3 regions of the Micromonospora sp. WMMD1128 genome follow, and region 1 is predicted to be linked to each of the others. Evidence: riboswitches for the same ligand, from Rfam matches in the RefSeq annotation. Region 1 holds a riboswitch; each other region holds the start of a gene.
The links. Region 1 has a riboswitch for cobalamin ahead of O7602_RS11735 (ribonucleoside-diphosphate reductase subunit alpha). Riboswitches for the same ligand answer to the same signal wherever they lie in the genome.

Region 1 (7,240 bases):
CGTCCGCCCGTCGTCGGCGGCGCCCTCAAGCGTGAACACGTAGCTGCCGGGTGTGGCCCAGGAGCCGTCGGCGTGCCGGCCGGTCCAGGAGAACGACAGCGGGCCGGCGGCACGGCGCACGTCGGGGCTGCGGAACACCTCGACGCCGCCGCGCAGCACCCGCATCCGGAACGTGCCGGCCGTCGGCACCACCGCGCTGACCACGATCGGACCGCTGCGGTACTGCCAGTTGGTGGCCGGCTGGCTCGACATGTCGGTGAAGGCCAGCGCGACCCGCTGGATCACCCGCGCCTGGGTGCGCTTCGCCGAGCCGGCGTCGATGGGGTCGACGACCGTGATGTCGTACCCGCCGACCGCCGCGTACGACCCGTCGGACCAGCGGCCGTCCCAGTCCACGTTGAACGCGCCGCCGTAGAACGGGGCCTCGTAGAGCGTGAACGACGCGCCTGTCGCCTGCGCGGTGACGGTGAACCGCAGCGCCGACGGCACCGACAGCGAACCGCTGATCGTCAGCCGCTCGCCGAGCCGCGGGTCGAACTCCCGGGGCGTGCCGGTCGGCGGCGGCGACGTGATGCCGATCGTGGTCGGCCGGGGCGCGACCGTCACCGTGAAGATCGCCCGCGACGGCCCGCCGCTGGTGCTCCACCGGGACGTGCCGCTCCGGCCGCCGAGCAGGCTCGTGGTCGCCCAGTCCTTCGCCGCGCCGGGGTTGAGGTCGGCCTGCTCGCGGCTGCCGCCCTCGGTGGAGTCGTCCTCCCACAGCTCGAAGGTGACCCGGAAGTCGCCGGTGACCGAACGCCCGGCGCAGACCGTGCTCGGCGTGACGATGTCCGTCCCCGACGTGGCCGGCAGCGCCATCTCGCAGCGCTGCTGCTGGCCGTTGTCCTGGGTGATGACGGCGACGCCGAACAGTTCCGGCGGGTCGCAGATGACCAACCAGACCCGGTCGAGGCACTCGGTGGTGTGCATCTCGTCGACCGTGACGGTGACCGTGGAGCCGTAGCTGGCCACGGCCGGCGCGGCCGGCAGCGCGGCGGCGAACGCCACCCCGACCACCGTGGCCAGCGCCGCCGCCAGGAACGGCCGCAGCCGTTGACGTATCCGTTTCACGCGTTCCCCCCTCGTCCGCCGACGCCCGCCCGGGACCGGCGCAGACAACTGTGCGGATCGGCGTGGACGCGGGCGATACGCGCATGCGCGTACCGGGGATGTCGCCGGCCGGACTGCGGACCCGGCGGCGGTGTGCGGTCGGTCGTCCCGGCCGCCGCGGGCGCGGCCGGGACGACCGACGACGGTCAGAAGTCGTCGTCGAAGGTGACGCTGCCGGTCACCCCGACCTGGTACGCCGACACCCGCCGCTCGAAGAAGTTCGACAGCTCCTGCACGTCCTGCAACTCCATGAACGCGAACGGGTTGCCGCTGCCGTACATCGGCGCGATGCCCAGCGCGGCCAGCCGACGGTCGGCGACGTGTTGCAGGTACGCGCGCATGTCCGTCGGCGACATCCCGGACACGCCCTGGCCGAGGAGGTCCTCGGCGAACTGCGCCTCGCACTCCACCGCCTCGGCGAGCATGTCCCGGACCTGCCGCTCCATCTCGTCGTCGAACAGGTCCGGCTCCTCGGCGCGCACCGTGTCCACCACGTCGAAGGCGAACGCCATGTGCATCGACTCGTCGCGGAACACCCAGTTGGTGCCCGACGCCAGCCCGTTGAGCAGCCCCCGGGAACGCAGGAAGTAGACGTAGGCGAACGCGCCGTAGAAGAACAGCCCCTCGATGCAGGCGGCGAAGCAGATGAGGTTGAGCAGGAACGCCCGCCGGTCCGCCCGGGTGCGCAGCTCCCGCAGCTCGAAGATGGAGTCGATCCACCGGAAGCAGAACTCGGCCTTGCGGGCGATCGACGGGATGTTCTCCACCGCCGCGAACGCGGCGAACCGTTCGGTCTCGTCCGGCACGTAGGTGTCCAGCAGGTTCAGGTAGAACTGGACGTGCACCGCCTCCTCGAACAGCTGCCGGGACAGGTAGAGCCGGCCCTCCGGGGAGTTGACGTGCTGATAGAGGTTGAGCACCAGGTTGTTGGCGACGATGGTGTCGCCGGTGGCGAAGAACGCCACCAGCCGGGACACCAGGTGCCGCTCGGCCGGCGAGAGCCGGTCCAGGTCGGCCAGGTCGGCGTGCAGGTCCACCTCCTCGACGGTCCAGGTGTTGCGGATGGCGTCCCGGTAGCGGTCGAAGAAGTGCGGGTAGCGCATCGGTCGCAGGGTCAGGTTCATGCCCGGGTCGAGCAGCAGGGGCCGGGTCTCGGTGTGCGTCACTGGCAGGCCTCGCAGCTCTCGGGGTTCTCCAGGGAACAGGCCGCCGCCGCGTCCACGACCGGGGCCAGCACCGTGGCCTGCTGGATCCGGGTCGCGGGACGTGACCGCAGGTAGTAGGTGGTCTTCAGCCCGGCCTGCCAGGCGTACCGGTACATCGAGGAGAGCTTGCCGATCGTCGGCGCGCTCAGGAACAGGTTCAGCGACTGCGACTGGTCGACGAACGGCGCCCGCGCGGCGGCCAGGTCGATGAGCGCCCGCTGCGGCAGCTCCCACGCGGTGCGGAACAGCTCCCGCACCTCGGCGGGCAACTCGTCGATGCCCTGCACCGAGCCCTCCGCCCGCTTGATCCGGTCCCGGATCTCCGGCGTCCAGAGCCCGCGTGCCTTCAGCTCCCGCACCAGATATGTGTTGACCTGGAGGAACTCGCCGGACATGGTCTCGCGTTTGAACAGGTTGGACACCTGCGGCTCGATGCACTCGTAGCAGCCGGCGATCGAGGCGATGGTGGCGGTCGGCGCGATCGCCACCAGCAGCGAGTTACGCAGCCCGTGCGCGGCGATCCGCTCGCGCAGCGCCGTCCAGCGGGCGGTCCGCGCCCGCTCCGCGCCCCACAGGTCCGGGTGCAGGTCGCCCTTCGCGGCCCGGGTCCGGTCGTACGCCGGGTGCGGGCCGAACCGCTCGGCCAGCCCGGCGGACGTCTCCAACGCGGTCAGGAAGATCTCCTCCTGCACCCGGGTGGACAGCTCCCGCGCCCGCGCCGAGTCGAACGGCAGGCGCAGCGTGAAGAACGCGTCCTGAAGACCCATCAGCCCCAGCCCTACCGGCCGCCAGCGCGGGTTCGACGCCGCCGCCTGCGCGGCCGGGTAGTAGTTGATGTCGATCACCCGGTCGAGGAAGACCACCGCCGTGCGCACCGTGGCCCGCAGCTTCTCCCAGTCGACGCCGTCGGCGGTGACGTGCGCGCCGAGGTTGACCGAGCCGAGGTTGCACACCGCCGTCTCGGCGTCGTCGTTGACCTCCAGGATCTCGGTGCACAGGTTGGACAGGTGGATCACGTTCCCCGGCTCGCCGGTCTGGTTGGACAGCCGGTTCGCCGCGTCCTTGAACGTCATCCAGCCGTTGCCGGTCTGCGCGAGCGTGCGCATCATCCGCCCGTACAGGTCCCGGGCCTTCACCGTGCGGACCGCCTTCTTCTCCGCCGCCCGGTACGCGGCGTCGAACGCCTCCCCGTACAGGTCGGGCAGCTCCGGGGCGTCGGACGGGTCGATCAGCGACCAGTCTTCGTCGGCCTCGACCCGGCGCATGAACTCGTCCGGGATCCAGTTGGCCAGGTTGAGGTTGTGCGTCCGCCGGGACTCCTCGCCGGTGTTGTCCCGCAGCTCCAGGAACTCCTCCACGTCCGGGTGCCACGGTTCCAGGTAGACGCAGGCCGCGCCCTTGCGCCGGCCGCCCTGGTTGACCGCCGCGACCCCGGCGTCGAGCGTCTTCAGGAACGGCACGATGCCGTTGGAGCGCCCGTTGGTGCCCCGGATCAACGCGCCCCGGCCGCGTACCCGCGACCAGGAGATGCCGATGCCGCCGGAGAACTTCGACAGCTTCGCCACCTGGTGGTAGCGCTCGTAGATCGAGTCCAGCTCGTCGCGCGGCGAGTCGACCAGGAAGCACGACGACATCTGGGTGTGCCGGGTGCCGGAGTTGAACAGCGTGGGGGAGCTGGGCAGGTAGGCCAGCGCGGACATCAGCCGGTAGAAGCCGACCGCCTCGGCCGGCGTGTGCGACAGCCCGCACGCCACCCGCAGCAGCCAGTACTGCGGTGTCTCCACCACCAGCCGCGACTCCGGGTGCCGCAGCAGGTAGCGGTCCGCCACCGTGCGCAGTCCGAAGTATTCGAAGCGCAGGTCGCCGGCGGGGTCCACGGCGTCGTCCAGCTCGCCGGCGTGGCGGGCCACGAACGCGGCGGTGTCGTCACCGACCAGCCCGAGGGCGTGCCCGTACGCGATCGACTGGCTGAAGGTCGCCACCTGCTGCCCGCGGACCTCCTCGTGCACGTACGCGGCAAGCAGCCGGGCCGCCAGTTTCGAGTACTGTGGCTCCTCGCCGATCAGCTCGGCCGCGGTCTGGATCGACAACCGGTCCAGCTCGGCGGTGCTCGCCCCGTCGTACAGCCCGCTTATCGTCCTGGTGGCGACCCGCAACGGGTCCACCTGGTCCAGGTCGGCGACCCAGCGTTCGACCGCCCGCACGATCCGGTTGACGTCGACCGGCTCGGTGTCGCCGTCCCGCTTGCGGACCCGCATCGCCGACCGGCGCTGCTCCGGAGGGCTCTCCCGCACGACCGTCATGACCTCTCCTCGCTGTCACTGGCGATGGCCTCGGACGGCGGGAGAACGCCAACGGGCGCGGCACGACGGCCGGCCCGGCTGCTGGCGTCGGTCGTCCCGCGCGACCTTCGACCGCCGCGCGCGGTGGCGCGCGGCGCGCTGGCAGGTCTTCGGACTCGCGGGCCGGACCGGGTTCGGTCGCCTACTGGCCGTCGCTTCCCAGGCCGGTGGCCCAGTGCTGATGACGGCGGTCGTTCCCACTTACCGCTGCGGGGCAGTCCCGGACTCGCACCGGGTTCCCTCTTGCCTCGACCACCCCCGAAGGCGCGGCCGAACCAGCTGCGGCACCACCATATATGGCGATGAAGGCCCGCACGCAACACCACATGTCGCCCCCCGGCGTGTCAACCCGAAGGAAGGGGCCCCGCTTAACGCATTCGGTGGAGGCGGGGCCCCCGCTTAACACCCCGGCGCGCGCGTCAGCTGCCGGCCGGGGCGGGCGAGACCGGGACCGCCGGGCGGCGGCGACGTTGGCGCAACCCGACCACGGCGTCGATGATGAGGAAGCCGAGCAGCGGGCCACCGAACCACGGCAGCGCCCAGCCGAGCGCCACCACGACCGGCACGCCGACAAGCAGCGCCCACCAGCGCAGCCCGCGTACCGCCCCGCGGGCCGGCGGCGCGCCAAGCGGCGCGCGGCGGTCGGCGCGGGTGGGTCGGCGCTGCCACCACATCCGGTAGCCCCAGACGACGACGCAGAGCAGGCCGAGCGCGAGCGCGGCGAGCAGGATCTGGTTCACCGGCCCGAACAGCCGGCCCATGTGCGCCTGGATGCCGAGCTTGCTGAGCTTCGCCAGCACCGGCCAGTCGGCGAAGTCACTGCGCGCGGTCACCGTCCCGGTGGCCGGGTCGACCGCGACCCGGTCGTACCCGACCGGCCACCTGTCGTCGGTCTGGGCGACCGTCCACGCCGCGCCGGCCTCGCCGGGCGGGGTGATCGCGACCGGGCCGGACAGGCCGGCGGCGCGGGCGCCGCCGAGCACCCGGTCGTACGTCGCCGGGTCCGTCGCCGTCGCGGTGGCCGCCCCGCCGTGCTGGTGCTCGCCACCGCCGGTGGCCGGCGGCGCGCCGGCGAGCGCGGTGGAGATCTCCGGGGTACGGGCCCGCAGCGCGTCCAGCCCGGCGCCGAAGTTCGCCCCGGCGTAGCGGGACCAGGTCAGGCCGGTGGCGGAGAGGAAAAGCAGGCCGACGGCGAGCCACACACCGGTGGTGGCGTGCCAGCCCCGGGTCCGGCGCACGCCCCGGGCGGCGGACAGGTCGGGCACGAGCAGGTGCCGGGCCCGGGACCGGCCCGCCGCGCGCCGGCGCCACCACAGCACCACGCCGCCGAGCGCCAGCACCCACAGCCAGCTCGCCGCGATCTCCGAGTAGTGCCGCCCGACCGCGCCCAGGTGCAGGTTGCGGTGCAGGTCGTCGAGCCAGGTCGTGGCCGGCGTCGAACCGAACCAGGTGGTCAACCCGCCGGACACCCGAGCGGTGTACGGGTCGACGTAGACGGTGTGCTGCCGGTCGCCGAGGTCGTCCCGGGCGAAGACCACGCGGGTGGTCCGGTCGCCGTCGCCGGGCTGCACCTCGGTGAGCGTGCCGTCGGGGTGCGCGGCGCGGGCGGCGGCGATCTGCTCGGCGAGCGGCCGGGGCTGCCCGCCGACGGTCGAGACGGTGAGCTTGTCGCCGTAGAGCGCGTCGTCGAGCTGCGGGGTGAGCGTGTAGGCCAGCCCGGTGAGCGCGGCGACCAGCAGGAACGGCGCGACCAGGACGCCGGCGTAGAAGTGCAGGCGGGTCAGCAGCGCCACCGCCGCGGATCGGCGCGCCGGCCGGACGGGACCGGCCGGGGTGGTGGATGAGTCCGGCGCGCGGTCGCCGGGCAGTTCGGTCACGGACATCTGGGCAACTCCGATCGGGAAAAAGGAATTGGGGTACGGGCCGGCCCGCTGCCCGTCGAGCCGTGCCGTGGTGCGCGGTTGCCGCCTCCCGGTGGAATGGTCGGCCCGCGCCGGGCGGAAGTTCCCGCCGATGTCCCGATCAGTTCCGGTCGTCACCGCGGGCGGTGGCGGCCAGGAACGCGTTGTACCGGGCCAGGTCGTCGTCCTCGCCGGTCGCCTCGGCCCGGTCGGCGGCCCGGTCGACCCGGCGCTGCTCGCGCTGGTCGGCCCGGATCCACTGCCGGACCAGCAGGACCATCACGACGGCGGCGGGGATCTCACCGAACGCCCAGGCGATGCCCGCGCCCAGCTTCTGGTCCGTCAGCAGCGACGACGCCCAGTCCGGGTGGACGCCGAGATACCAGTCCGGGGCGATGACGGTGGTGGTCTGCATGAGCGCCAGGCCGAAGAAGCCGTGCGCCATCATCGCGGCCAGGTGCAGGAGCACCAGGATCGGGTGGGGGAGCCGGGGCCGCCCCGGATCGATGCCGATGAGCACCCAGAACAGCAGGTAACCGGAGAGCACGAAGTGACCCAGCATGGCCAGGTGGCCGAGGTGGGACCGCATCAGCGTGCCGAGCAGGTCGCTGAAGTAGAGGCCGAACAGCCCGGCCACGTAGAC
Region 2 (7,240 bases), 2.7 Mb from region 1:
GCCGTCATCGGCTTCGCCCGGGTCTGGACCGGCGTGCACTACCCCGGGGACATCCTCGCCGGCGCACTCATCGCCGCCGGAGCGGTCGCCACCATCGGCGTCGTCGGCCGCGCCTACGACCGCCGTACCGGCCGCCGCCTCGGCACCACCGCCTGAGCACCACCCCCCGCCCCTCGTTCCGGAGGTCATGCCATGTCCACGCCTCAGGCGACACTCGCCGTGGGCCCCAGCCTGATCGACCCGGAATGGCTGATCTCCACCTTCGGGCTGATCGGGATCCTCGCGATCGTCTTCGCCGAGTCCGGGTTGCTCATCGGATTGTTCCTCCCCGGCGACTCGCTGCTGTTCACCGCCGGACTCCTCGTCGCCGACGGCCGCTACCTGCACCAACCGCTCTGGCTCGTCTGCCTGCTCGCCGCCGTCGCCGCCGTCATCGGCGACCAGGCCGGCTACCTGTTCGGCAAGCGCGTCGGCCCGAGCCTGTTCCGTCGCCCCAACTCCCGCCTGTTCAAGCAGGAGAACGTGCGCCGGGCCGACGCCTTCTTCGCCCGCTACGGCGCCCGCTCGATCGTGCTGGCCCGCTTCGTGCCGATCGTGCGGACCTTCACCCCCGTCATCGCCGGGGTGAGCCGGATGCACTACCGCGCCTTCGTCACCTACAGCGTCCTCGGCGGGGTCCTGTGGGGAACCGGCGTGACCGTGCTCGGCTACTTCCTCGGGCAGATCAGCTTCGTCGCATCGCACATCGAGCTCATCCTCATCGCCATCGTGCTCATCTCCGTCCTGCCCATCGGCATCCAACTCCTGCGGTCCCGCCATCGGTCGGCAACCGCCTCCGTCGACGCGACGGCCGCTCCGGACGCATCCGGCGCCGACTGAACGACGCACCGCGGTCGCCGCCGGCACCTCCGGCCGGCGATCAACCGGTGGGGGTCAGGCGACGGCCCGGGCGCAGACCATCGGGTGCAGCAGCCGGGACAGTTCGGTGACGCCGGCGACGGGCCGCTCGAAGCCGAGCCGGATCCGCCGGGTCGCGCCGGGCCGGCCGTACGCGACGAGCAGCCCGTACCTGTCGATGCGGACCACCCGGGGCGATTCGCCGCCGGACAGCTTCAGCCGCTGGCGCAGGTGGCCGGCGACCTGCTCGGCGTGGTGGTCGGCGAGGTCGGCCAGCAACTCCGCCTCGACCGCGTGCAGCGGGTCGGGCTCGGCTTCCGCGTACGCCGCCGGGTCGATCCGGCGGACACCGCCGGCGTGTTCCCATCGGACCTCGGCCACCTCGAACCGGTACAGGCGGAACCGGCGGCCCACGTCGAGCAGGTCCCCGGTCGGCTGGGTGGCGGCGAAGTCCACGGCGGCCCGGCGCGCCTCGTCCCCGTCCAGCCGCTTCGCCCAGCCGGAGATCCAGGCCCGGCCGAGGGAGGGAGCGCCGGCGGCGGGCGGCAGGTCGAGCACGTCGAGGACGGTGGCGACGTCGGCACCCCCGTCCGGCGGCGACAGCGCCGCGGCGAGATCACTGACGATCGGCACCAGCAGCAGCACCCGGCCGTCCGGGTCGGTGGCGTGCCGGACCTGGTGCGGCCCGGCGTGTCGGGCCAGGTGGACAAGGGCGGGCAGCCAGCCCGCGACGAGGGTACGCACGATTTCCGCCGGGCTGGGGCGCATGGTCCCGACCTCCTCAAGAAAGGTTAGCCTTACCTAACTGGTAGGCTAGACCATCGGACCGGAGTCGTCGACGTCAACCACCCCGAGCAGGGACGATTGACATGGGTAATCCGGTGCGGACAGACTGTGGCCACAACTGAACACACCGCGCGTCCGTGCGGGGGAAGTCCGGTCGAAGTCCGGCGCTGGCCCGCAACGGTAGGCCGTCGAGGTGGCAGACACCCGGCGGTGAGCCCGAATACCCGGCGTACGCGCGCATCCGCTCCCCACCCGTCGTGGCCCACGGGTCGGAGTCCCGGTCGACCCCGCGCACCGCCGGGCGACCGGGTTTCTGACGACCGCCGGGCCGGAAAGGCGCTACCGATGGTCGTTCGCCTGAGCCGGCAATCCCCGCTCGCCCTGTTCCGCGGCACACTTGCCGCCCTCGCCCTCCGCCCGTCCACCGTCCGGGCCCGGCTCGCCGGTCTGCTGACCGCCGCGCTGGCCGCCGTCGCCCTGATCGCCGTCGAGCCCGCGCCGCAGGCCGCGCACGCGGCGGCCTGCACCGGCACCTCCGGCGTCACAGTCGTCGTCGACTACGCCGCCCTCGGCGGCGGCGTCCAGGTGGGCTGTGCGCTCGGCGACCCGGCCACCGGGCTGGCCGCGTTGCAGGGCGCCGGGTTCACCGTCACCGGCACCCAACGCTGGGGGCTGGCGTTCGTCTGCCGCATCAACGGCAAGCCGACCGCCGCGACGGACCCGTGCGTCAACACCCCGCCGGCCACCGCGTACTGGTCGTACTGGCATGCGTCGCCCGGCGGCGCCTGGTCCTACAGCTCCTCCGGGGCAGCCGGCTACAACCCCGCCCCGGGCAGCGTCGAGGGCTGGGCGTTCGGTTCCGGCGCGGCGCCCGGCATCACCGCTCCCTGATCCACACCGGCGCGGTGACCGGCAGCGCACCGGGTGCCGGTCACCGCCCCGGCGTCGGAAGGCGGCCGGGCGCTCGTCCCGGGTGCTCTCCGGAGTTCTCCCCGACCGCTCTGCGAAAGGCGTCCCTCATGCCCATGTCCCGGCCCCGGCGACTCGGCACCGGCCTCGCCGCCACCGTCGCGGCGGCACTCGCCGCGCTCACCACGCCCATGACCGTGCTGGCCGCTCCCGCCGCGGCCGACGCCGCCGCCGCGCGGGACGCCGCGACCTGGCTCGGTGGCGAGTTCACCGACGGGATTCTGCCCGGACCGTTCGGCGGCCCGGACTGGGGCCTGACCATCGACGGGGTCGTCGCGTTGTCCGCCACCGGCGTCGACACGCCGACCCGCCAGGCCGCCACGGCGCAGGTCGCGGCGCACGTGCGCGCCTACAACAGCTACGACGAGTGGGGCATCGAGGGCTTCACCGACGGCGGGGCCACCGCGAAGCTGCTCTACGCCGCCTCCGCCGCCGGCGCCGACCCCACCGACTTCGGCGGGTACGACCTGCGGGCCGAGACCCTGTCGCTGGTCTCCCCGACGGGCACCGGTGACCAGCGGGGCCGGATCACCAGCCGGGTCACCGCCGACAGCGGCCCGGACGCCAGCAACACCTTCGACCAGTCCTTCGCCGTGCTGGGCCTGGCCCGCAGCGGTGACGTCCCGCAGGACACCGTCGACTTCCTCGTCCGGCAGCAGTGCGCGGCGGGGGGCTTCCGGCTCTACCCGGACACCGCGGACGGGCCGTCACCGTCCTGCGACGAACAACCCGGCGCCACCCTCGACGTCGACTCCACCGCGATGGCCGTGCAGGCGCTGCTGACCGCCGCCGACGACGGCGCCACCGGGGCGGCCGGCGCGGCGCGCAGGGGCGCCGACTGGCTGGTGGCCCAGCAGCACGCCGACGGTTCCTTCGGCGGGTCGGGGCCGACGACCGGCGCGAACTCCAACAGCACCGGACTGGCCGGGCAGGCTCTGGCCGCCGCCGGACGCGACACCGAGGCCGCCCGCGCCGCCGACGCGCTGACCGCGTTGCAGCTCACCGACGCGAACGGCGGAAAGGCAGCCGCCGACGCGGGTGCCGTCGCCTACCACACCGAGGGTTTCACGACAGCCGTCGCGGCCGGGATCGCGGACATCGACCGGGACCAGTGGCGCCGGGCCACCGCCCAGGCCCTGCTCGGGCTCGCGCAGGTGCCGCTGGGCCGGATCGGCCTCGACCTGCCGCCGTCGCCCGACCCCACCCCGTCCGGTACGGCCTCGCCCACCGCCTCCCCCACCGGATCACCGACGCCGACCACGAGCGCCACCGCCAACCCGACCCCGACCTCGACCGGCACCGTCGACCCGACCCCCGGCGACACCGCGAGCCCGCCGGCGGCGACCCCGTCGGCCACCACGCCACCCGCGGCGACCGCCGCTCCGAGCACGGCACCGCCCGCCCCGGGGCTGGTTGGGCTGCCGACCACCGGCACGGCGATCGCCGGCTACGTGCTGGTCGCGGTGCTGATGGTCGGTGGTGGGGTGCTGCTCATGGTGCTCGGCCGGCGGCGGACGAGATGACGGCCCGGTACGCGCGAGCCGGGATCGTCCTCGCCCTGACCGCCGCGAGCACCCTTGCCGCACCGGCCGCGGGGGCGGAGGCCGCCGGCACGGCCGGCTACTGCCCGGACGCCTCCGGGGTCACCGTCGTGGTGGCCTTCAACGAACTCGGCGGCGGCACGGTGGTCCGCTGTGCCCACGGCGACCAGGCCACCGGACTCACCGCCCTGAAGAACGCCGGTTTCCCGATCACCGGCACGCTGCGCTGGGGCGAGGGGTTCATCTGCCGGATCGAGGGCAAGCCGTCGGCAGCCGCGGAGAAGTGCGTCGACACGCCGCCGGCCAGCGCCTACTGGTCGTACTGGCACGCCTCGAACGGCGGTGGCTGGACCTACAGCGACAAGGGCGTGGCCAACCGCAGACCGCCGGCCGGCAGCTTCGAGGGCTGGTCGTTCTCGCTCAACCGCGGCAGCAACGACGCGCCCCGGCCCGACGTCGTACCGAAGCGACCCGCGCCACCGGCGCCGCCCGCGCCACCGCCGGCCGCGGGCGGTGGTGGACCGGTCGCGACGCCGCCGGCCGCCGGTGGTGGGCCTGTCGCACCGCCCGCGCAGGGTGGTCGCGGGGCCGCCCCACCTGGCGGTCGGCCGGGTGCGGCCGGACCGACCGTCGACGCCACCGGGCTCCCCGCCCCCACGGGTACGGCCACCGGCGCCCCGTCGCCGACGCCGAGCCAGGTCGGTGCCCCGACCGGTGGGGCCACCGGCGTGTCGTCGCCGGGCGCCTCCGGGCCGGAGTTGACAGACGTCGCTGCCCCCCGCGACGGCGCAGGTCCACCGTTCGGCACGATCGCCGGGGTGCTGCTGCTCGTCCTGCTGGCCGGCGGCGGGTTGATCGCCGCGCGGCGACGGCGTACCACCGAACCGGATGCCTGACCGGTCCGCCACCGCCACGGTCGGGACCAGCCCGGATCCGGCCCTCGGCACCGGCCGGCGGCCGGTCCGGTGGTCGGCGGCGCGGCTGCCCCGCGGGCTGCACCCGGGGGCGTGGTGGCTGTGGGCGCTCGGCCTGGCCACGGCGGCCAGCCACACCACGAACCCGCTGCCGCTGGGTCTGCTCGTCGCCACCGCCGCGCTGGTGGTGGTCCGGCGGCGCGGCGACGCCCCGTGGGCCCTGGCGTTCCGGATGTACCTGTGGCTGGCCGCGGTCGTGGTGGGCATGCGGGTGGTGTTCCGGATCGTGTTCGGCGGCGGTCAGGGCGACCATGTGCTGCTCCGCCTGCCGGAGATCCCCCTGCCGGCCTGGGCGGCAGGCATCCGGCTGCTCGGGCCGGTCGCCGCCGAACAGGTCCTCGGCGGTTTCTACGACGGGCTGCGGCTGGCCACCATGCTTGTCTGCCTGGGCGCCGCGAACGCGCTGGCCAACCCGAAGCGGCTGCTCAAGGCCGTACCCGGCGCGTTGTACGCGGTCGGCACGGCCGTGGTGGTGGCGCTGTCGGTCGCTCCGCAACTGGTGGAAAGCGTGCTCCGGGTGCGCCGGGCCCGGCGACTGCGCGGCGCACCCGGACGCGGGATGCGGGCGCTGCGCGGGATCGCCGTGCCGGTGCTTGCCGACGCCCTCGACCGGTCCCTGGCCCTCGCGGCGGCGATGGACTCCCGCGGCTACGGGCGCACCGCCGCGGTGCCGGCCGGGCAACGCACCGCGACCGGCGTGCTGGTGCTCGGCGGGCTGATCGGCGTCTGCGCCGGCACCTACGGTCTGCTCGACACCGGCAGAGCCGGTTTCCTCGGTCTGCCGATGCTGCTCGCCGGGCTGGTCGCCGCCGTGACCGGGATGCTGTTGGCCGGGCGGCGGGTCCGGCGCAGCCGCTACCGGCCGGACCGCTGGCGAGCCGCGGAACTGGTGGTGGCCGGTTGCGGCGTGGCCACCGCCGCCCTGACGACGCTCGCCGGCTCGGTCGACCCGGACCTGCTCTATCCGCCGGTCAGCCCGCTCACCTGGCCCGAGCTGACCCCGCTGACGCTGCTCGCCGTCGCGGTCGCGGCGGCGCCGGCCTGGCTGGCGCCGCCACCTCCGCCGGCCGCGCCCACCCGGCCGCCGACCGGCCCGGCGGACACCGCCGCCCCGCCGACCCGACCCACCATGCCGGCGACGGCGGGAGGCCGCACGTGATCGAGTTCGACCGGGTCACCGTCCGCTACGCCGACGACGGTCCACCCCCGCTGCGGGACGTGACGATCCGCATCGAAGAGGGCGAGTTGTGCCTGGTCGCCGGCCGCACCGGCGCCGGCAAGTCCACCCTGCTGCGGGCGATCAACGGACTGGTGCCGCACTTCACCGGCGGCACCCTGCACGGCACCGTCACCGTGGACGGCCGGGACACCCGTCACCACCCGCCGCGTGACCTCGCCGACGTGGTCGGTGTGGTCGGCCAGGACCCGCTGTCCGGCTTCGTCACCGACACCGTCGAGGAGGAACTGGCGTACGGCATGGAACAGCTGGCCCTGCCGCCGGCCGCCATGCGCAAGCGGGTCGAGGAGACGCTCGACCTGCTCGGCATCGCCGAGCTGCGGGACCGGCCGCTGCGCACGCTGTCCGGCGGGCAGCAGCAGCGGGTGGCCATCGGCGCCGTACTCACCGCCCATCCGCGGGTGCTTGTCCTCGACGAACCCACCTCCGCGCTGGATCCCACCGCCGCCGAGGACGTCCTCGCCACCGTCACCCGCCTGGTGCACGACCTCGGCGTCACCGTGGTCCTGGCAGAGCACCGGCTGGAACGGGTCGTGCAGTACGCCGACCGGCTGCTCTACCTGCCCGGCGACGGGCACGTGCGGGACGGGGCACCGGCGACCGTGCTCGCCGGGATCGACCTCGCGCCACCCCTGATCGAGCTGGGACGGCTCGCCGGCTGGACCCCGCTGCCGTTGTCCGTACGCGACGCCCGCCGACGCGCCGCCGCCCTGCGCCACCGACTCGCCGACGCGGCCCCCGCCACGCCGGCACCGGAGCCGGCACCCGCTCCGGTGCTGACCGCCCGCGGGATCGTCGTCCGGTATCCGGGCACGGTCGCCGTGGCCGGGGTCGAC
Region 3 (7,240 bases), 680 kb from region 1:
TGCAGGACTGTGCAGCTTCTCCGCTGAGACACAAGTGCTCATGGCAGACGGCACCACCAAGGAGATGCAAGACCTCCGAGTCGGAGACGTGGTCGCTGCTGCTGACCCCGAGACCGGGGAAAGCGGTGCCGAGAGCATCACGAACCTCTGGATCCACGACGACGAACTTCGCCTCCTGTCCGTCGCCGGGGGATCGGTGGCGACGACCAACGACCACCCTTTCTGGAATGCAAGCGAACACGTATGGCAGCCCGCCAAGGAACTCGCCGCGGGCGACGCTCTGCTCAGCAGTGACGGTAGGCTGCTGGTTGTTCAGGGGTTTGGCGCAGAGATTGGGACCCGCGCGGCGTACAACCTGACGGTCGCTAACCTTCACACGTACTATGTAATCGTTGGCGGCACATCGGTACTGGTGCACAACACGAATGGTTGTCGGGTGGTCTCGAAGTATGAGGACGTAACCCGGCCTGGTGCCCGCATGTCGAATAGGCTTACTGATGTTGGCCCCAATGAGTTCGCGCGAAATCTCGAGGCGAATGGTTGGAATCGTATGGACAAGGATTGGGGGACGGTGTACGAGAAGGGAGGAGCAAGGTATCAGCTTCGTGATCATGCGAAGTCCCACGATGGATGGACGGCCGAGTTTTTCAAGCCCGGTTCCAAGAAACCCGATCTCAAGATCAGATTGGGGGAGGACTAATGACGGCAAGCGGTCTGATATCCGATCGCAACGACTATGTGGCGATCCGTTCGCGCGCGGCTGCGGTGTTTCATGTTGATGCCAGGCTTCCCGGTCAAGTCTTTAGGGCGGGCGCAAGTGATTCTCTATTCTGTGAGTTCGAGGCAATCCTAGCCCCAGACTTCTGGCCAACATTCTGCGCCATGGCGCATTGGTATGGCGACCCTCGAGTTGAGCTGCTCGTTTTGGAACCCGACTGCGGTGAATACTACTTCCCGAAACATCATACTTATTCTGCAGTCTCTCTTCCTGTCGAAGCCGGCGAGGACGATTACTGGGCTGCGATCGGGTGCGAGCTGTCCGGAGACGCATATACGTCGTTGGCGGTAACGGCAAACGTAGTTGCTGTTGGTGGAGCTTCTGGAAGATGGGGGTGCTGGGGCGAGAGGGACTCCGAAGTTGCAGTTTTTAGCGGCTTCCCGAGTCCGGCTCATCGAAGTGAGTGGCGTGCTCGATTTGGCCCGTTCCTTGAGGTGTCTGACGCTTTGAATTCGTACTTTCCCTGGACCTATAGAGGTCATGCTGCGCCAGATGGATACGCTGCTGCGCTGACGGCCAATTATGGTCCCCCAGTTGATTCGTCCTTGTAAGAACTCCTAACTCTGGATGCGTTGGAGTTGGCGCCAGCAGATGAGGGCGCAGGCGAGGCTGAGGAAGGCTTCGTGGATGTCGTCGCGGATTTCCCAGCGGATGCGTAGACGGCGGAACCAGTGCAGCCAGGCGATGGTGCGTTCGACGACCCAGCGTGTGGTGCCGAGGCCGGAGCCGTGGGGTGTGCGGCGTCGGGCGATGACGGGGGTGACGCCGCGGGCGCGGACTTGTTCGCGGTGGCTGTCGTAGTCGTAGCCCCGATCGGCATACAGCCGGTCGGGGCGCCGCCGGGGTGGGCCCGGTCGGCCGCCGATGGCGGGGATGGCGTCGAGCAGGATGGTGGTCTGGGTGGAGTCGTGTCTGTTCCCGCCGGTCAGCGTGACCGCGAGGGGGATGCCGCCGGCGTCGGTGATGACGTGGTGTTTCGAGCCCGGTTTGCGGCGGTCGACCGGGCTCGGACCGGTTTTGGGCCGCCCTTGAGCGCCCGGATGTGGGAGCCGTCGATCACCGCCCTCGACAGGTCCAACTGCCCCGCGCCATGCAGGCGGGCCAGCAGCAGCTCGTGCAGCCGCTGCCACACCCCGGCCTGGTTCCAGTCCCGCAGCCTGCGCCAGCAGGTCATCCCGCAGCCGAACCCCAACTCCTGAGGTAGGTACTCCCACGGAATCGCGGTGTAGAGCACGAACAAGATCCCGCACAACACTTTCCGGTCATCGAGGGGCTTACGCCCCGGATACCGGCTGCGGCGTGGTGGGCGGGGTGGCAGCAGCGGCGCGATCTCGGCCCACAACTCATCCGAGACGATCCACGGCGGCTGCTCACCCCTCCTCACGTTCAGACGAAACGACCCTCACGTCCGATCGGTTACGCCCAACATCATTAAGTTAGGACCTCTTAGTACACCTATGAAGAGTTGCGGTGTAGGTCGGCGCGACCGCCTCAATTCGTCGTGTGATCTAGCCGACACGCGAAGCGAAGTTGAACTTAGGTTGGTTGCACCGTATGCTATGAGCATGTGCACCCGGATTGGTGCACAAATGAAACTCGTGGGGGTTCAAGTCCCCCCTCGGACACATCATTACCACATATCGATCAAAATCCGCGCAGGTTGACCTGCGCGGATTTTTCTGTGGGTTGGTGTGCAGTGTTCCTGGTCGCAGATGATGGTGATCTTCTTTCTGCGCAGGAGCGTGACCAGGTCGTGTGGAGCTTGGATGCCGCTGGCGAGGCGAGGATGGTCGGCGAGTCTCGCGATGATGTGGTCTTCTCTGAGGTAGAGGATCTTGCGCCGGTGACGGGCGGCGGCCCAGCCCCGCGACACCGAGATCAGCGGCGGCGTCCCGCACGGCCCCGGGCCCGCCACCGCTGTCGAGCAACTCGTCGACCAGCAGCGGGAACCGGCCCGCGGTGAGGCGCTGCGGCACCCAGGCCACCTCCCGCCTGCGTCGAGCCCACTCCGCGCCGCGCCGCAAACCGGTGTACACCGACACCGCCGCCGGCCAGGGGATGCAGGCCGCGCGCCGCGTGCAGCAGGGTCGTCTCGCCGGAGCCGTTGGGCCTGTCAACGCCACGTGCTCACCCGGACCGACGACCAGATCGACCGCGTCCACCGTGGTCCTGCGGCCGTACCGGCAGGTGACGGCCCGGAATGTCACCGCGGCGGCGCTCACTCGACCGGCCTCGGCGCGCGGTGTCCAGTGGGTGGCCCGCAGATCCTTCGCGCACCCATCCGGCCGTCGCGTGTCCGAGTCGCGGGACACCTCGACGGCACCGATCAGGACGCGACGAGACCGGCGTCACCCGCCCCGACCTGCCACACCGGCCGCGTTCGGACGACTGGCTACGATGGCGGCAGCGCTGGTTCATCCGGTCGGCGACGGCCGGGTGTCGTAAGAGGGAACCCGGTGGAAGTCCGGGACTGCCCCGCAGCGGTGAGTGGGAACGACCGCCGTCAACGAAGCACTGGGCCACCGGCCTGGGAAGCGACGGCCAGTAGGTGACCGAGACCGGTCATGCCCGCGAGTCCGAAGACCTGCCCGCGCCGCGCGCACCACCGGTGCGCGCTGCCGTCGACCTCGCGGGTGGGCCGGGCGGGTGACCCGTCGTACGCGACCCGTCGGCGTGTCCTCGACGCGCGCCCTCCGGTCGGCGGTCCGCTGCATCGAGGACGGACCCGCACAGTGCCCGACACCATCACGCTCGCCGGCCGACCACCGTCGGCGTCGCACCTGACCCTGTCGCAGATCATGGACCAGCACCACACCAACCTGATGGGTACGGTGCACGGCGGCCGGATCCTCAACCTGATCGACTCGGTCGCCGGGGTGGTCGCCGCGCGCCACTCCGACGGCCCGGCGGTCACCGCTGCCATCGACGAGACCGCCTTCCTGCGCGCGGTCCGGGTGGGCGACGTGGTCCACGTCGACGCCCGGATCACCTGGGCCGGCCGCAGCTCGATGGAGGTGGCGGTGAAGGTCAGCGCGGACCGGTGGGACCGGGCGGTGCCGCCGGTCGACGTGGCGACGGCGCATCTGGTGATGGTGGCCGTGGACGATCACGGCGATCCCCGTCCGGTACCGCCGCTGCTGCCGGAGACCGACGGGGACCGGCGGCGTTACCGGGAGGCGCAGATCCGGCGGGAGCACCGGCTGGCGCTGCGGCGGGCGTTGCTCGACGGCGCCGGGGAGGGCTGAGCGATGCTCGGACTGTCCGTGGCGACCCTCGCCGGCTACCTCGCCGCGATCGTCGTCCTCATGGTCACGCCCGGTCCGGACATGATGTTCGTGCTGGCCAACGCCACCCGCTACGGCGCCCGGTCGGGCGTCGTCGCCGCGCTGGGCGTCGCCGCGGGGGAGGCCGTGCACGTGGCGGCGGTGGTCGGGGGACTGGCCACCGTGATCAGCGCGTCGCCGACGTTGTTCACGGCGATCCGATGGGCCGGCGCCGCGTACCTGATCGTGTTGGGTGTCCGGGCCTCGCGCCACCGCGATCCGGTGGCCGTCACCGGTCCGGACCGTGGCGCGTCGCCCGGTCGGGCGTTTCTGCGCGGCCTGGTGACGAACCTGCTCAACCCCAAGATGATCCTGTTCAGCGTGGCGTTCCTGCCCCAGTTCGTCGACCCCGGCACCGGCGACGTCACGGCGCAGCTCGTCCTGCTCGGCGCCGTGTTCGTCGCCGTGCAGCTCGCCGTGGACGTCACCCTCGGCGCGGGCGCCGGCCGGCTCGCCCGCCGGTTGGCCGACCGGCGGTGGTCGCGGCGGATCAACCGGCTCTGTGCGGTCGCGTTCATCGCACTCGGCGTCCGGCTGGCCGTTGGCTGACATGCCGTCACCTGGTGGGGCGGCGCTCACGCCGACTACCTGAGCGTCGTTCGCACCGGTGCCGGCCGGCGCAAGCAATCGTGGCGCGGGTCAGGGCGGCGTTCGGGTCGGCGCCGAGGATCAGCGGTGACGGCGCGACGTCGCCGCGGACGAGGAGGTCGCCGATGGCGGCGATCATGGCGCCGTTGTCGGTACAGAGTCGGGGTGCGGGCACGCGCCGGCGGCGTGACAGCGGTGTCCGGCGAGGGCACGCACGCGGCTGTTGGCGGCGACGCCGCCGACGAGTAGCAGGGTGTCGATGTCGCGGTCGCGGCAGGCGGCGACGGCTTTGAAGACCGCACGAAGCTGCCGGCCCACCGACCCCGACACCGCGAGGCCGGACGACGTGAGCCCGTCGCCCAGGCCCGGCCCCCGGGTCACCGCTACGCGCACCTGGGTGGTGTCGTCCCACCGTGTGTGGGACAGGCACACCGCCAGCCCACCGCGGTCGGTGGGGTTCGTCCGGTGCCCGCGGGGGCGGCCGGTTGACCGGCCGTTGCGGTCAGGTGGTCCTGCCGCGGCACGGCGCGCTACGACGCCGCGACGCGCGAGTGTCGTACGAAGAGCGGCGCGGCGGAGCCGATCCATCACGGCGCTCACCCGCTCGACAGGCGATGTGATCAATCCCCGCTCCTCACGACAACCGCCACCTTGTTGCAAGATACTGGCAACAACCAAACTATGGCAGCATCACCGGAAGGATTCCCTGATGGCGCTCTACACCCTGCCCGACATGCCCTACGACTACGGCGCGCTGGAACCGGCCATGTCCGGCGAGATCCTCCAGCTGCACCACAGCAAGCACCACGCCGCGTACGTCAAAGGCGCCAACGACGGCCTGGAGCGGCTCGCCGAGGCCCGCGAGAAGTGCGACTTCGCCACGCTCGTCGGGCTGGAGAAGACGTTCGCGTTCAACCTCTCCGGCCACGTGCTCCACTCGATCTTCTGGGGCAACCTGTCCCCGGACGGCGGCGACCGCCCCGACGGCGACCTCGCCGCCGCGATCGACGAGCACTTCGGCTCCTTCGACGCGTTCGCCGGCCAACTCTCCGTCGCCACCAAGGGCGTGCAGGGCTCCGGATGGGGTGTCCTCGCGTGGGAGCCGCTCGGGCGGCGGCTGATCGTCGAGCAGGTCTACGACCACCACGGCAACGTCGGCCAGGGCACCACCCCGCTGCTGGTCTTCGACGCCTGGGAACACGCCTACTACCTGCAGTACCGCAACGTGCGGCCCGACTACGTCGACCGACTGTGGAACCTGGTCAACTGGTCCGACGTGATCGCCCGATTCGACGCCGCCCGCGCGACGAGCCCGAAGATCTGACCTGGTGGACGACACCACCCCCGCCGCGGCGGAACTACTCCAACGCGCTGCCGGGGTCATCGCCGCGAAGCACCGCGGTGACCTCGCCGGCGCCGAGGAACTGCTCGCCGCGTTCCCCGGCGAGCAGGCCCGCACCCTCGGCTTCTACCTGCTCGCCGACCTGGCCCTCGGCCTGGTCCGGGCCAGCAGCGGCCAGTCCATGGACGACCTGGTCCGGGAACTGTCCCTACTCGTCGCTGCCACCTCAGCCCAGCCACCGGTAGAGGGAAGCTGAGAGCAGGGTCCTCGACGCCCGCACCAACGGCGACGAGGACCCTGCCAGCGGCAGGCGCCGCCGGACGGCGGCTCTCACGGGCGATGCGGCAGGGCCGCAGCAGGATCTAGACCTACGGCTTGAACAAGATTGAGGTCGCACAGGGAGATCATCAACTGACCCTCCTGTCCTAGGACGCTGTACACGTTGTGCCGAGCAGAACCATCACCCTGCAATGTGGTCACCGCCTCGCACAACGCCGCTTACCCTGATAAACGGCGACAGTGAGCGCGTGGGACTGCTCACCGTCCCGTGGCCCGCGCCGGGTGTAACCGGCGGGCCAGCGGCACTTGCGAGATAGCGATCGGCGCACCAGTCTGCGGTCATCATGAGCATTCCGAACAAGTGCACCCGCTCGTGGTGGCTCACCTCCACCGGCTCCTACCTGTACGACGGGGGCGGCTCGGTCACTTCTTGCTCGTCCTGATCTCGTGTGAAGGGAGTCCACCGGCCAATGGTTAACCGTCGCCGGCAGGCTGCTGTTGCCACCGCCACCATCGTCGCGCTGGCCGGCTGCGAGCCCGGCATGCCGACCGCCGCGCCCGTCGGCGTCGATGCCCCGGCCATGTTGTCCGCTGTGATCGACCAGGTGTATGGAACGCCGCAACAGCGTCTGGCCGGCGAGGAGCGGATGTGGCTCACCAGCCAGTCCGCGATCGCCGCCTGCGCGCGTACCAAGGGCGTCGTGTACGGCGTCACCCCCTATCAGCCGATGAGCCCGTCTACCGACCCTGCCCCCGGGGACCTGCTCGGATTTGCGCCCCACCGCGCCGACTTCGGGGTCGCCGCCCGTATCGAGATGCTGGCCAAGCGAGGTGAAACCCCCAACCCGGGTTTGCCTGCCGCCGCGGATGACCAAGCTCGCTGGTTCACTGCTGTGGAGTCCTGCCAGAACGCCGCCACCGCGGGTGAGA

Region 2: it holds a riboswitch for cobalamin, as region 1 does, so the genes downstream of both, O7602_RS30495 (hypothetical protein) here and O7602_RS11735 (ribonucleoside-diphosphate reductase subunit alpha) in region 1, are expected to answer to the same signal.
Region 3: it holds a riboswitch for cobalamin, as region 1 does, so the genes downstream of both, O7602_RS08980 (acyl-CoA thioesterase) here and O7602_RS11735 (ribonucleoside-diphosphate reductase subunit alpha) in region 1, are expected to answer to the same signal.

The regions. Positions count from the first base shown of each region.
Region 1 covers NZ_CP114902.1:2,567,663-2,574,902, forward strand. Annotated here, with positions in the region: gene O7602_RS11725 (hypothetical protein) at 1-1,110, opposite strand, end outside; gene O7602_RS11730 (ribonucleotide-diphosphate reductase subunit beta) at 1,296-2,273, opposite strand; gene O7602_RS11735 (ribonucleoside-diphosphate reductase subunit alpha) at 2,312-4,657, opposite strand; cobalamin riboswitch at 4,780-4,991, opposite strand; gene O7602_RS11740 (PepSY domain-containing protein) at 5,116-6,579, opposite strand; gene O7602_RS11745 (bifunctional copper resistance protein CopD/cytochrome c oxidase assembly protein) at 6,719-7,240, opposite strand, start outside.
Region 2 covers NZ_CP114902.1:6,715,651-6,722,890, reverse strand. Annotated here, with positions in the region: gene O7602_RS30510 (phosphatase PAP2 family protein) at 1-156, shown strand, start outside; gene O7602_RS30505 (VTT domain-containing protein) at 193-879, shown strand; gene O7602_RS30500 (DUF2470 domain-containing protein) at 934-1,665, opposite strand; cobalamin riboswitch at 1,792-1,930, shown strand; gene O7602_RS30495 (hypothetical protein) at 2,029-2,574, shown strand; gene O7602_RS30490 (cell wall anchor protein) at 2,709-4,175, shown strand; gene O7602_RS30485 (hypothetical protein) at 4,172-5,089, shown strand; gene O7602_RS30480 (energy-coupling factor transporter transmembrane component T) at 5,082-6,326, shown strand; gene O7602_RS30475 (ABC transporter ATP-binding protein) at 6,323-7,240, shown strand, end outside.
Region 3 covers NZ_CP114902.1:1,891,206-1,898,445, forward strand. Annotated here, with positions in the region: gene O7602_RS08970 (RHS repeat-associated core domain-containing protein) at 1-700, shown strand, start outside; one part of gene O7602_RS08975 (IS5 family transposase) at 1,336-1,799, opposite strand; one part of gene O7602_RS08975 (IS5 family transposase) at 1,799-2,135, opposite strand; cobalamin riboswitch at 3,172-3,385, shown strand; gene O7602_RS08980 (acyl-CoA thioesterase) at 3,511-4,023, shown strand; gene O7602_RS08985 (LysE family translocator) at 4,027-4,650, shown strand; gene O7602_RS08990 (superoxide dismutase) at 5,399-6,013, shown strand; gene O7602_RS08995 (superoxide dismutase) at 6,018-6,287, shown strand; gene O7602_RS09000 (hypothetical protein) at 6,781-7,240, shown strand, end outside.